4 regions of the Nonomuraea sp. CA-218870 genome follow, and region 3 is predicted to be linked to each of the others. Evidence: riboswitches for the same ligand, from Rfam matches in the RefSeq annotation. Region 3 holds a riboswitch; each other region holds the start of a gene.
What was found. A riboswitch is a leader RNA that binds a small molecule or an ion and turns the genes downstream of it on or off. The one in region 3 is predicted to bind cyclic di-AMP.
Positions count from the first base shown of each region.

Region 1: another riboswitch for cyclic di-AMP. It lies ahead of ACQEUU_RS02585 (CHAP domain-containing protein); the one in region 3 lies ahead of ACQEUU_RS18075 (CHAP domain-containing protein).
Region 2: another riboswitch for cyclic di-AMP. It lies ahead of ACQEUU_RS01825 (NlpC/P60 family protein); the one in region 3 lies ahead of ACQEUU_RS18075 (CHAP domain-containing protein).
Region 4: another riboswitch for cyclic di-AMP. It lies ahead of ACQEUU_RS20455 (D-alanyl-D-alanine carboxypeptidase family protein); the one in region 3 lies ahead of ACQEUU_RS18075 (CHAP domain-containing protein).

Region 1 covers NZ_JBNJMN010000001.1:529,899-532,088, reverse strand. The annotation lists gene ACQEUU_RS02590 (ArsB/NhaD family transporter) at 1-754, shown strand, start outside; cyclic di-AMP (ydaO/yuaA leader) riboswitch at 968-1,116, shown strand; gene ACQEUU_RS02585 (CHAP domain-containing protein) at 1,130-1,798, shown strand; gene ACQEUU_RS02580 (APC family permease) at 1,903-2,190, shown strand, end outside.
Region 2 covers NZ_JBNJMN010000001.1:382,953-385,142, forward strand. The annotation lists gene ACQEUU_RS01820 (amino-acid N-acetyltransferase) at 59-616, opposite strand; cyclic di-AMP (ydaO/yuaA leader) riboswitch at 894-1,046, shown strand; gene ACQEUU_RS01825 (NlpC/P60 family protein) at 1,054-2,097, shown strand; gene ACQEUU_RS01830 (LuxR family transcriptional regulator) at 2,150-2,190, opposite strand, start outside.
Region 3 covers NZ_JBNJMN010000001.1:3,737,151-3,739,340, reverse strand. The annotation lists gene ACQEUU_RS18080 (Gfo/Idh/MocA family protein) at 1-775, shown strand, start outside; cyclic di-AMP (ydaO/yuaA leader) riboswitch at 892-1,029, shown strand; gene ACQEUU_RS18075 (CHAP domain-containing protein) at 1,044-1,772, shown strand; gene ACQEUU_RS18070 (YciI family protein) at 1,863-2,190, shown strand, end outside.
Region 4 covers NZ_JBNJMN010000001.1:4,222,107-4,224,296, forward strand. The annotation lists gene ACQEUU_RS20445 (MerR family transcriptional regulator) at 1-187, opposite strand, end outside; gene ACQEUU_RS20450 (signal peptidase II) at 214-744, opposite strand; cyclic di-AMP (ydaO/yuaA leader) riboswitch at 939-1,072, shown strand; gene ACQEUU_RS20455 (D-alanyl-D-alanine carboxypeptidase family protein) at 1,084-1,995, shown strand; gene ACQEUU_RS20460 (DoxX family protein) at 2,075-2,190, shown strand, end outside.

The DNA.
Region 1 (2,190 bases), 3.2 Mb from region 3:
CCACATGGCGCCGATGGTGATCGTGCTGATGGTGGTGTTCGTGGGCCTGTGCCAGTTGATGTGGGGGCGGTCGTTCCGGTACGACCCCGCCCGCGCGGCCGAGGTCATGGCGCTGAACGAAAAGGAGGCGATCGCCGACCGGCGGCTGCTGTGGCAGTCGCTGGCCGTGCTGGCGCTCGTGCTGACGGCCTTCGTGCTGCACCCGGTGCTCCACTACTCGCCGTCGGTGGTCGCGCTGCTGGGCGCCGGCGTGCTGGTGGGAGCCACCCGGGTGACCGCTGAGGAGTCGCTGGCCGAGGTGGAGTGGCCGACGCTGGTGTTCTTCGCCGGGCTGTTCGTCATGGTCGGCGCGCTCGTCCACACCGGGGTCATCGAGCAGATCTCCTCGGCCGCGGTCGAGGCCACGGCGGGCCGGCTCGACGTGGCGACGATGGGGCTGCTGGGCGGATCGGCGGTGCTGTCGGCGATCGTGGACAACATCCCGTACGTGGCCACGATGAGCCCGATCGTGGCCGAGCTCGTCGAGGCGAACGGCGGGGAGCCGGCGCAGGTGCTGTGGTGGGCGCTGGCGTTCGGCGCCGACCTGGGCGGCAACGCCACGGCGGTGGGCGCGGCGGCGAACGTGGTGGTGCTGGGCATCGCGGCGCGCAACGGCACGCCGATCAGCTTCTGGGAGTTCACCAAGTACGGGTTGATCGTCACGGGGGTCACCGTGACCCTGGTAGCGCCGTATCTGTGGTTCCGCTACCTCTAACAAACCTACTCAAAGGTAAAATATTCGCCCGGAAACCCCTATGCCATCGAGGATCCCGGCCCGCGCACCCCAGCACGACTTGCCTCGCTTCTTGCCCGGCTATTACCTTGGAGAACGTAGATGGCACGCGCTTGAGCAGCGCTTTGACGTAAGAACCCGCGCGTTGCCGATGTATTGCCGAGACCGCGCCCGCATGCGCAAGTCCGCAGGAATGCGGCGCGGCCGCCGAATCCGCTGTCAGGCGGAACCGGGGACCCACGTTTCTCCGGGGTGAATCGATCGCTCTTTACCTATGAGCGACCGTAGGGCACTTCCACGCCCGAACCCGTCAGCTAACCCGGTAGGCGGCATGGAAGCAAGGAGCAAACCCCGAGCATGGTCAAGCACATCCTCGATCGCCTGCCCAAGAACGTCGCCCGCCATACCGTGAGCGCGGCCGTGGCCCTGGGCGCCGCGTTCGCCGGCACCTCGGCCCTCCCGGTCGCGGCCGCGACGGCCACCCCGGCCCAGCCGCCCGCCGCGCAGCAGCAGAACCCGGCCACCGCCGTGACCGCGCAGAGGATCCTCCAGGTCGCCGAGTCGCAGATCGGCGTCAAGGAGAACACCGCCGGCGGCGGCACCAAGTTCCACCAGTGGTACATGTCCTCGCCGCGTGCGGCCGAGACCCTCGCCCGCGACGGCGGCGGCACGCCCGAACTGTACGCCAACGCCCCCTGGTGCGCGATGTTCGTGTCCTGGGTCGGCGAGCAGGCCGGCGCCCGGTCCACCGTCGGCTGGGACGCCTACACCGTCACCCACGCCCAGTGGTTCAAGGACAACGGCCGCTGGGGCACCGTGGCCAAGCCCGGCAGCGTCGTCTTCTTCGACTGGGGCGGCAGCAAGAGCATCAGCGCCGTCGACCACGTCGGACTGGTGAAGAAGGACAACGGCGACGGCACGATCACCACGATCGAGGGCAACACCGGCAACGGCATGGTCGAGGAGCGGATCCGGCCCGTCTCGCAGGTGACCGGCTACGGCTACCCGGAGTACAAGGCCGCCTGAGCGGCCCGGCCGCGGTGTCGCACGTACGCACCCGCTCTTGACGACGGCTTGGCGTGCCCTGCGACGCCTCCGGGGGAAACCCAGGAGGTGAAAGCACGTGCGACATGACGACGCTGCGCTATCAGCAGGACCCGGCGAAGATCAGAAGGTCGCCGCTCAGCGGGCGGCGGCTGCAACTGCGCCACGGTGAGGGCGACAAGCGTCACCTGACCAGCCTGCAAGGACTGTCGGCGCTGTCGCTGGACGCCCTCAGCTCGGTCGCTTACGGACCGGAGGCCGCGGCGCTCGTCCTGGCCGGGGCCGGAGCCGCCGCCGTGGCGCTGACCCTGCCGATCACGATCGCCATCGCGGTCCTGCTGCTGATCCTCGTGTTCTCCTACCGGCAGGTCATC
Region 2 (2,190 bases), 3.4 Mb from region 3:
GGGCACATGCCTGTCCTGGACAACGTATCGACATGGCTATCAACAATCACCTTTTCTGTCAGTCAAGATCCGCATCACCCGAGGTCAGGTGAAGCAACATCCTGGTGTTGCCCAGGGTGTTCGGCTTGACGTGTTCCAGGTCCAGGAACTCGGCCACGCCCTCGTCGTACGAGGCCAGGAGTTCCGCGTAGACCTCGGGCGAGACGGGGGTGCCCTGGATCTCACGAAATCCGTGTCTCGCGAAGAAGTCGACCTCGAATGTGAGGCAGAATACGCGGCGCAACCCGAGTTCTTTGGCCGTGTCGATGAGGGCCGCGACGATCCTGTGCCCGATCGCCAGCCCGCGCGCCTCCGGGTGCACCGCCACGGTGCGGATCTCCGCGAGGTCCTCCCAGAGCACGTGCAGCGCCCCGCAGCCCACGACCCTGCCGTCGCGCTCGGCCACCCAGAACTCCTGCACGTCCTCGTACAGGGTGACGGCGGCCTTCTCCAGCAGCCGGGGACCGGCTCCCGCGTAGGTGTCCACCAGGAGTTTGATGGCTCTGACGTCGGGCGTCCTGGCACGCCGGACGAGGACCTCCGTCTCGGGAAGGGGACGTTCGGCGAGCTGCTCCATGGCTCTCCAGAGTACCGATTGCGATTACGGCTCACCCCAAACCCGGGACTTCCGCCCCACTTGTGAGGTCGCGTGGCTGAACGAAGCGCTCCTGGCCGCCGCAGGTTCACCCCTGCGCCAAGTAACCACAAAGAGGACAGAAAGTCTTTGCCGTCACGGGGTTTCCGAGATCACCCTGTGACCCGTCAGTTGTGAAACCTCTACAGAGTCGGCAGTTCCGGTTGAGCAGGAACCCGGGGTGCATTAGTGTCCAGCGTCGATGTCCCCGCGCACGCGGCGCGGAGACGCGCCCAATCCCCGCAAGGGGAACCGGGGATCCGCCGGCGGCGATCAGGCAGCGCCGCCAGGGGTGAATCCGGGCACCTCGCTCGGTAGGGCTGCTCCGGCCCGAACCCGTCAGCTAACCCGGTCGGCGCCCACGGAAGGAGCTTTGATCGGTGAAGCGCACGCGCGACCGCAGGGGGAGCGCCGAGGGCGGGCCCGCCCGCCCCCCGGAACGGACCGGCAACGGCCTGAGGCTGATCGTCGCGGCCGCCGTCCTCGCCGCCCTGATGCTCGCCGTCCCAGCCGGTCCCGCCACAGCCGACCCCAAGCCCTCGCTCAAGGAGCTCTCCGAGCAGGTCGAGAAGATGCACCTGGAGATCGAGACGCTCACCGAGCAGTACAACGGGCAGCGCGAGAAGCTCAAGACCGCCAGGAAGGCCGTCGAGAACGCCGAGAAGAGGCTCGCCACCAGCGAGGCCGAGCTGGCCGCCAAGAGGACGAAGATGACGCTGCTGGTCGAGGCCGAGTACATGTCGGGCGGCCTCAACCGGACGCTCGCCTTCGCCGGCGGCGGCGACCCCGACACCTACCTCGACCGCGCGGCCACCACCTACGCGCTGCGCCGGCAGCAGAGCGAGGAGGTGCTGAAGCTCACCAAGGCGATGGACGCCGCAGAACGCGCCAGGGCAGGCGCCAGGAAGCGCATCGACGAGGTCGACCAGATCGTCGAGGACCTCGGCGCCAAGCGCGACCGCATCTCCGCCCTCGTCACCAGGGTCGAGAGCCGACTCTTCCAGCGCGCGCTCGGCGAGGCCGGCCGCCCCGGGACCCGGGCCGTCAGGGTGAACCTGCCCATCCCCGGCGACGGCAAGGCCGCCCAGGCCGCCCGCTGGGCCCTCACCCAGCAGCTCAAGCCGTACGTCTGGGGCGCAGAAGGCCCCAACGGCTACGACTGCTCCGGCCTGGTCATGGCCGCCTACCAGCGCGTCGGGATCTCGCTGCCGCACTACACCGGCGAGCAGTGGACCGCGGGCAGGCACATCTCGCGGGAGGAGCTGCGCCCCGGCGACCTGGTCTTCTTCTACAGCGACCTGCACCACGTGGGCATCTACCTCGGCGGCGGCATGATGGTGCACGCCCCGCGGACCGGTGACGTCGTCCGCATCGCCTCCATAGCGCGGCGCCCCTACGCCGGCGCGGTGCGCATCGCCGACTGATCATCGGGATCAGCCGGCGCGCTCGATCGACCGGCGCTGGAAAGGCGGCGCGCTAGATCAACTGGCGGCGCGCCGCCCAGGCCACGGCCTCGA
Region 3 (2,190 bases):
CGCCGATCCGGCCGTGGACGCCGTCTACGTCGCCACCCCGCACGCCCGCCACCTGGAGGTGGCCGAGGCCGCCATCGCGGCGGGCAAGGCCGTGCTGTGCGAGAAGCCGCTCGCCGCCACCGTGGCCGACGCCGAGCGGATGGTCCGGCTGGCCCGCGAGGCCGGGGTCTTCCTGATGGAAGCCATGTGGATGCGGTTCAACCCGTTGATCCGGATGCTCGCCCGCGACGAGCGCTTCGGCGAGATCCGCTCGGTGCGGGCCTCGTTCGGCTTCGCGCTCCCGTACGATCCCGCGCACCGGCTGTGGGCGCCGGAGCTGGGCGGCGGCGCCCTGCTCGACCTGGGCATCTACCCGATGGGGCTGGCCCAGCTGTTCCTCGGGCAGCCCGAGAGCACGCACATCACCGGCTCGCCGGCGGCCGGCGGCGTCGACGCCGAGGCGGGCGGGCTGATGCGCTATCCGGGCGGCAGGCGGGCCCTGGTGGAGTGCTCGCTGGTCGCCGCCTACGCCAACGACGCCTCCGTCGTCGGCACCGGGATGCGGGCCGACCTCGACGCCCCCTTCTGGGCTCCGCGCCGGGTCGTGCTCAGCGGGCCAGGGATGGAGCCGGAGGAGCACGTGCTCGACGATCCGGCGGACAACGGGTACGCGGGCGAGCTGCGCGAGGTGCGGGACTGCCTGGCCCAGGGCCGTACCGAGAGCGCGATCATGCCCCTGGACGACAGCCTCGCCATGATGCGGATGCTGGCCGACGCGCGGAGCCAGATTCCCTGACTTGGGCTTTGCACCCTTGTCAATCTCTTGCCGGATGTATTACCTTGTTGCCCCGTTCAAGGTATACGTCCTGTTTGTCCGATTCATTGCCTTGAACGCCCTCGTATCGCAGGACAGCCCTGCGACCGCTGAATCCGCCCTGCGCGGAACCGGGGACCCACGTCCCTCGGGGTGAATCGGCGCCTCCCGCGCCGTAGGGCAGCTTCCACGCCCGAACCCGTCAGCTAACCCGGTAAGCGGCATGGAAGCAAGGAGTTGCATCTCTTCGATGGTCAGACATCGTCTCCCCCGTGTCCCCAAGTCGAAGCACATCCTCACCGTCGCGGCGACCGCCCTGGTCGCCTGCGCCGTCGGCTCCCCCCTCCCCGCCCACGCCGACCCGGGATCCGACCAGAACGTCCGGCTCACGGCTCAGACCAGCACCGTGCCGACCAGTGCCGGACAGACCAGTGCCGGACAGGCCGCCTCTTCTCAGGCGAGGCCCGCGAAGACCGACCAGATCAACGTCACCGCCGCGCAGGTGCTCGCCCTGGCCAGGTCGCAGATCGGGGTCCGGGAGAACTCCCGGGGCGGCGGCACCAAGTTCCAGGAGTGGTACGCCGGTTCGCAGCGCGCCCTGGAGACCATCGCCCGCGACGGCGGCCACCCCGCCGGCTACCTGAACGCCCCCTGGTGCGCCATGTTCGTCTCCTGGGTCGGCGAGCAGATCGGCGCCCGTCCCCAGATCGGCTGGGACGCCTACACGGTGACCCACGCGAAGTGGTTCGCGGCCAACGACCGCTGGGGCACCGAGGCCAGGCCGGGCGCCGTGGTCTTCTTCGCCTGGAACGGCAGCAAGAGCATCGGGTCCATCCAGCACGTCGGCTTCGTGGTGAAGGACAACGGCAACGGGACGATCTCCACGATCGAGGGCAACACCGGCAACGGGGTGGTCGAGGAGCGGGTCCGGCCCAAGTCCCAGGTGGTCGGCTACGGTTACCCCGAGTACGCCACCTGAGTTCTCCGGAAGAATCCCCTGGGGTTGTCGAGGCGGGCGCCGCTCGTCCGACGCGTTGACGAGACCCGGGACACTGAAGGAGCACACGTCATGAAATTCATGATCATCGGTAAGGGCAGCGCCGAGACCGAGGCGGGTGCCCTGCCGAGCCGGCAGCTCGTCGACGACATGACGGCCTACAACGAGTCGCTGGTCAGGGCCGGTGTCCTGCTGGCCGCCGAAGGGCTGCACCCCAGCTCCCGCGCGGCCCGCATCGTCTACGGCCCCGGCAAGCCCAAGGTCGTCGACGGACCCTTCGCCGAGACCAAGGAGATCATCGCGGGCTTCTGGCTGATCCAGGTCAAGTCCCGCGAGGAGGCCGTGGAGTGGGCCCTGCGCGTCCCCGTCCCCGAGGGCGGGGAGGGCGTGGGCCTGGAGC
Region 4 (2,190 bases), 480 kb from region 3:
TGATGATCCGGGTGGGCAGGCCCGCCTCCAGCAGGCCGCGGATCTGCATCACCCGGTCGACCTGGCTCTCGTGGTAGTCGCGGTAGCCGTTCGCGGACCGGGCGGGATGGATCAGGCCCTGCTCCTCGTAGTAGCGCAGCAGCCTCGGGGGTGTGCCGGTGCGCTCGGACAACTCGCCGATCCGCATCTGATCGCTCCTTCGGCCTCGGCGGGCTACGCGCCCGGCCGCCCGGCGGCGGCGTCCTCGCCCGCGAGCGGGATGCCGCGCAGGGTGAGCAGGACGAGGATGACACAGCTGACGGTCAGGGCGATGTCGGCCACGTTGCCGACGAACAGGCCGCCGTAGTCGATGAAGTCGACGACATGGCCGCGCGCGAGGCCGGGCGGGCGGAACAGGCGGTCGAGCAGGTGGGAGAAGGCGCCGCCGAGCAGCGCGCCCAGCACGACGGTCCACGCCCGGGAGCCCAGCCGCCGCCCGGTGTAGAGGATGCCGGCCACGGCGCCGGCTGCCGTCAGGGTGAACACCCACGTGGCCCCGGCGCCGATCGAGAATGCGGCTCCGGGGTTGAACAGCAGCCGCAGCTGGATCAGCTCCGGGATCACCGTGACGCGCTCGCCGCCAGAGAGCGCCGCGACCGCCCAGAGCTTGGTGAGCTGGTCGGCGACGAGGACCAGCCCGGCGAGCGCCAGCATCCACCCGTAGAGCCGCCTGCCCGTGGTCTCGGGCTGTCGTCCGCTCGGCACCGTCGACTCCGCCTTCCTTCGGCCTGCGCCCAATCTAGTGGAACGGGAGAAGCCGCTCACCGGTCACCGGCGTCCGCCGCGTCAGAGGGCCGACCGCCCCGAACTGTGCTGTTTGCCAACATTTGCGTTGTTTGTCAGGTTGCATTACCTTAATCCCAAATCTGCCTAGTCCGTGCGCTGCCTGACCCCCGGGGAGCGCACGGCCGCCGAGTCCGTTCGCGGAGCCGGGGACCCAATCCCTTCGGGGTGAATCGGCACGTCACACGCCGTAGGGCACTTCCACGCCCGAACCCGTCAGCTAACCCGGTAGGCGGCATGGAAGCGAGGAGCGATTCCCTCATGCAGCTCACCCACCGGCTGAGCGGCGCGCTGCTCGGCCTCGTGGTCGCCGCCGGCGCCACCACGGCCACCACGGCCACCGCGCCCGCCGCCCACGCGGCCCCGCCGGTCGCGCACGTCGCACCCGTCCAGGCGGCTCCCGCGCACGCCGCCGACATGCCCGCCGTCCTCGCCCCGGCCGCCCACGTGATCGACGCCACCACCGGCCGGGTGCACTTCAGCAAGGAGGCCGACCTGCGCAGGCCGGTGGCCAGCCTCACCAAGATGATGACCGCGTACGTCGTCCTCCAGCGCGCCGAGCCCACCGACAAGGTCGAGGTCACCGCCGACGACGTCCGCTACGCCTCGGCGGGCGGCGCCGCCGTCGCCCACCTGCGCGCGGGCGACACGCTGACCGTCGAGAACCTGCTGTACGCGCTCATGCTGCCCTCGGGCGCCGACGCCGCGCACGCGCTCGCCCGCGCGTACGGGCCCGGCGTCGAGGAGTTCGTGGCCGAGATGAACGCCACCGCCCGGCGCCTCGGCATGGACGACACCGTGTACGTCAACGCCGACGGCATGCCCTACGGCGGCGGCGGTCACTCCACCGCCCGCGACCAGGTCCGCCTGGCCCAGGCGGTGCTGGAGAACCCGACGCTGGAGAAGGTCACCTCGGCCCGGTACCACATGGTCCCCGCCACGTCCGAGCACGGCTCGTACTCCTGGCGGAACACCAACCGCCTGCTCGGCACCCCCGGCGCGCTCGGCGTCAAGACCGGCTTCACCCGCGCGGCCGGCTACACGCTCGCCTTCGCCGCCGACCGGGGCGAGAGCCGGCTGGTCGGCGTCCTGCTCGGCGAGAGCGACTCCAGCCGCCGCTTCCAGACCGCCGGGGCCCTGCTCGACTGGGCCGCCGCCGCCGTCCAGCAGTAGCCGGGGTGGTCGCCCGGCCGGGGCCGGCACCCTCTACAGTCCTGTTGGACCTTGATGGCGCGTGAGGACGGGACCCCCCATGGATTTGGCGTTGTGGATCGTCGCGGGCCTGCTCGCGGCCGTGTTCGGCGTGGCCGGGCTGATGAAGCTGACGCAGCGCAAGGAGACGCTCGCGGCCTCCGGCCTGGCCTGGAC